DNA from 2 places in the Kingella negevensis genome. Region 2 is predicted to be linked to the other one. Evidence: predicted binding sites of a transcription regulator. Region 2 holds the regulator's gene; the other holds the start of a gene.
The links. Region 2 encodes FNR, which switches genes on or off when oxygen is low (the NO sensors DNR and NnrR bind a similar motif). Its sites were predicted from a motif close to TTGATNNNNATCAA; they were not measured.
Positions count from the first base shown of each region.

Region 1 (2,401 bases), 870 kb from region 2:
GATAAAGTGTTGCAAGGAAAGACAAAGTCAGCGAAATACAAATCACGCTAATCACATCAGACGCGTGAATATCGCTCGGCAAATAGTCCAAAAAATACACTTTTGATGAAACCAATTTGCGCCCCATATTTTGCTCAATAAACGCGACAATTTTGCCCACGTTTGCCGCCAAAGCCAGCCCCAAAATCGTGCCGCTTGCTGTGCCGACTACGCCTGCCACCATGCCTTGTACCACAAACACTTTCATCACGCCGCGTGGTGACATGCCCAAAGTTCGCAAAATCGCAATATCAGATTGTTTTTCAGTAACCGCCATAACCAACGATGAAACCAAGTTGAACACAGCAACCAAAATAATGAACGCCAGCAACAAAGTCAGCAATCGTTTTTCCATTTCTACTGCGTTGAAATAACTGCGATTATTGTCCGTCCAGTTTTGCGCCCAAATGTTTAGGCGTTGGTTTTCAGACAGTAATTTTTCCATAACGGCAGGCGCGTTTTGTGGGTCTGCCAAACGCAAACGCAAGGAAATGGCAGCATCGTCCACGCGGAACAGTTTTTGCGCGTCTGCCATGTGAATCATCGCCATGCTGTTGTCCGCTTCGTCTGCGCCTGTTTTCACGATGCCGACAACGGTAAATTGTTTCAAGCGCGGCACAACACCAGCAGGAGTTACGTTGCCTTCTGGCGTAATCACGGTTACTTTGTTGCCGATTTCTGCGCCTAGGTTTTGCGCCAAACTTTCGCCCAGCACAATATCAAATTCATCGGGTTTTAAATCGTTCAGGCTGCCTGAAACAAGGTTATCTGCGTAATCCACCACTTTGCGTTCTTGGTCTGGCAAAATGCCGCGCAGCTGTATGCCTTGCACTTCGCCTTGGTTGGCGATTAAGCCTTGTCCCGCAATGTAAGGGGCTGTGGCAATCACGCCGTTTTTGCCGTCAAACATTTTTTGCAGGTCTTGCCATTTTTGGTTTTGCTCGCCATCGCCCATCATGTAGCCCACTTCAGCGTGGGGCGCAATGTTGAGCAATTTGCCGCGAATATCTTTTTGGAAACCGTTTACCACAGACAGCACGGTAATCAAAACAATCACGCCCAGCGCAATGCCGATAATGGAAATCAGCGAGATGAACGACATAAAGCCGCTCCGTTTTTTGGCGCGTAGATAACGCAGACCAATCCAAGTTTCTAATGTTGCCATTTTTTTGTATTGTGTTAAAAATAAAGAAAGGCGGATTATAGCAGCCTGAAAGATTTTCAGGCTGCATTGACGTATATCAATCATATTTAACGAGAATTTGCACATTTATTACGACAAGAATAAACTGATAATAGTTCTTACTCGTTTCAAAAAAGGAAAAATAAATGGAGAAATTCGAGTTACATAAACTGCCCAAAAACACCTTGGCAACCATTCAAACAATCGCGCCCAACCCAGAATTTGGCGAACTAGACGTGCAAGTCTCCCAACGCTTAACTGATTTGGGTTTCAACTCAGGCACGAGCATTCAAATCATTGCCACAGGCATTTTTGGCGTAGAACCTTACGCCGTTCGCTTGGACAATCAATCGCAATTTTCGCTGCGCCGAGCCGAAGCGAAAAAAATTTTGTGTTCCGTTTCTGAAGAAAAGGCAGCCTGAAAATGGCAACAGCACAATTTGCTTTAGTGGGCGCACCCAACTGCGGTAAAACTGTTTTATTCAATGGCTTAACAGGCGCAAACGCGAAAGTAGCGAACTACGCAGGCGTTACGGTGGACAAACGTTCAGGCAGCCTGAAAGGTGAACCCAACATCAAAATCATTGATTTACCTGGCACTTACAGCCTGCACACCACTAGCCCAAACGAAGAAGTTACCCGCGATGTGGTGCTAGGCAAACGCGACAAACGCCCAGACGCAATCATCGCCGTGGCAGACGCCACCAATTTACGCATGACGCTGCGCATGATTTTGGAACTGAAACAGCTCAACTTGCCCATGGTTGTGTCGCTGAACATGATTGATGTGGCGCAAGCGCGTGGGCTGAAATTGGACGTGGCGAAATTATCCGAAAAACTCGGCGTACCTGTATTGGCAACAGTGGCAATTCATTCACGCGACATTCAGGCTGTGCGCGATGAAATTGCCAAATTACCGCGACAAAATGGTCAAGTTACCGTCAATCAAGCGGATTTGCAGCAACACGCCGTTTCGCGGATAGACACGGAAAAACTGTACGCGCAAGTTGATGAAATCCTGAAAGACGTGGTTTTGCGCCCCATGCAGTTACCGAGTTGGCACACGAAATTAGACGCGTTATCGCTGCATTCATTGTTTGGCATTCCTGTTTTATTGCTGATTTTGCTGCTGGTTTTTCAGGCTGTGTACGCATGGTCTGCGCCTGTAATGGACAGGAT
Region 1 is NZ_CP123448.1:1,083,492-1,085,892, forward strand. It holds gene QEO93_RS06085 (lipoprotein-releasing ABC transporter permease subunit) at 1-1,204, opposite strand, end outside; gene QEO93_RS06090 (FeoA family protein) at 1,369-1,644, shown strand; gene feoB (ferrous iron transporter B) at 1,647-2,401, shown strand, end outside.
Region 1: the regulator FNR is predicted to act here: its motif matches at 1,271-1,284, upstream of QEO93_RS06090 (FeoA family protein).

Region 2 (2,401 bases):
GCCGCAATATGACGCGCTTTAATCCCTGTGCGCGTGGTAATCCATTCGTCTGATGTATCAATTTTTTTGGCTAAATCATCGTTTGTTACACGGCTGGCAGGCAAGTAACTGCCAGTCCCCAAAATCTTAGCATATCGCATAAATCTGTATTCTTTATAATCACATGAAAACTGGATTGTATGTAATTTAACTTATTTACTCAACTTCTTTCAGGCTGCCTAAAAAACAAAGCGTGCTAAAATTTCCGTTCCATTTTTCACAAAAAACAAGGAACACATTATGCGATTACTCCACACCATGTTACGCGTAGGCGATTTAGACAAATCACTCGCGTTTTACACCGAAGTTTTGGACATGAAACTCTTGCGCCGCAAAGATTATCCAGAAGGACGCTTCACCTTAGCATTTGTAGGTTATGGCGAAGAAAGCGACACCACCGTGTTGGAACTCACGCACAACTGGGATACACCAGCATACGACTTAGGCACAGGTTACGGACACATCGCCGTTGAAGTAGACGATGCTTACGCCGCTTGCGATGCCGTTCGCGCCAAAGGTTGCAAAGTAACGCGCGAAGCAGGTCCTATGAAACACGGCACCACCGTTATCGCTTTTGTGGAAGACCCAGACGGTTACAAAATTGAGTTCATTCAAAAACGTTCAGGTAACGACACTTACAGCAAGTAAAACAAAAACCGCATGATAATCTCATGCGTTTTTTTTATTTTCAGGCTGCCTGAAAAGACTTAAAGAAACTTCCTACCATCAGAACTCGACACAATTTTTTGCAACGCTTCAGGCTGCAAAATTTTAATGTGTCTATGTTCCACAGAAATCAGCCCTTCCTGATTAAAACGAGACAACGTACGGCTGACTGTTTCCAGTTTCAATCCCAAATAGCTACCAATTTCCTCGCGCGACATACGCAAAATAAAATCATAAGCCGCAAAGCCACGCATACTCAAACGGTCGGACAGGTTCATCAAGAACACCGCCAAACGCTCTTCCGCGCGCATATTACCCAACAACAACATAACAGACTGGTCGCGCACAATTTCACGGCTCATCAATCGGAAAAAATGTAACGTTATGTGAGGCGCATATTTTTGCAGTTCTTCCAACTTATCAAACGGCAATTCACACACTTCACTATCTTCCAAAGCAACAGCATCACAAATATATTTATTGATACTGATGCCGTCCATTCCCACTAATTCTCCCGACATAAAAAAGCCAGTAACTTGGTCGCGACCATCTTGCAAATTCACTGTAGTTTTGAAAAAACCCGTGCGAATCGCATAAAGAGAAGAAAAAGGCTCCCCAGAATGGAATAAATACTCCCCTTTTTTGACCCTTCTACTTTGCTTAATGACCAAGCCAAAGTTCTGAAAATCCGCCTCCTGCAAACCCGCAGGCATACAGATTTCATGCAACGAGCAATTTGAACATTGAGCTTTACACGCAAGTGATGTTTTTGCCATATTTTGACAATCCTAAACAATTGATTCCACTAAAAAATTTAAAAAAAACCAAATAACTTGTTTTATTGTTATCCATTATCTGAATCCCCATACTACTCACCTTTTTATTACTTTTAGCTATATAATTATGAGATTGAAAACAAACCCAATTTCAACATTGACTAATCCCATCATTTTATCAAAGTTTGACATAAAACAAAATATATTCACTTTTAACATGAAAACCATTACCATCACCCCCAGCAAACACACCCTATTTGAATTTGACCGCGAACTCATTTCCAGCCTGCCCAACCAAGGACCACGCTACACCTCCTATCCCACCGCAGACCGATTTCACGACGGCTTCAGGCAGCCTGAATACACACAAACACTCGATACAGTTCTAAACGGCAACGACAAACCCGTTTCCCTATACATTCACATTCCCTTTTGCAACGTCATCTGTTATTACTGCGGCTGCAACAAAGTCATCACAAAAGACACCTCAAAAGCCGACGACTATCTCAACTATTTAGAAAAAGAAATGGCATTGCTCAAGCCCCACTTGCACAGCAAACATAAATTAGCCCAATTGCACTTTGGTGGCGGCACACCCACATTCTTAAGCGACGAACAGCTTGAACGCGTGTTCAATATGATTCGCGAACATTTTGAATTACTGCCAGACGGCGAATATTCCATTGAAATCGACCCACGCAAAGTTAGTCGCGAAAGCGTATTCAAACTAGCAAAACTCGGTTTCAACCGCATGAGCGTCGGCATTCAAGATTTCGATCCCAAAGTTCAGGCTGCCGTAAACCGCATTCAAACAGTAGAAGAAACCAAAAACGTGATTGATTCCGCACAAGAAGCAGGTTTCAAATCCATTAGCGTGGACTTGATTTACGGCTTGCCACATCAATCCGTAGAAAGCATTA
Region 2 is NZ_CP123448.1:1,954,151-1,956,551, reverse strand. It holds gene QEO93_RS10695 (beta-ketoacyl-ACP synthase III) at 1-140, opposite strand, end outside; gene gloA (lactoylglutathione lyase) at 280-687, shown strand; gene fnr (fumarate/nitrate reduction transcriptional regulator Fnr) at 747-1,481, opposite strand; gene hemN (oxygen-independent coproporphyrinogen III oxidase) at 1,699-2,401, shown strand, end outside.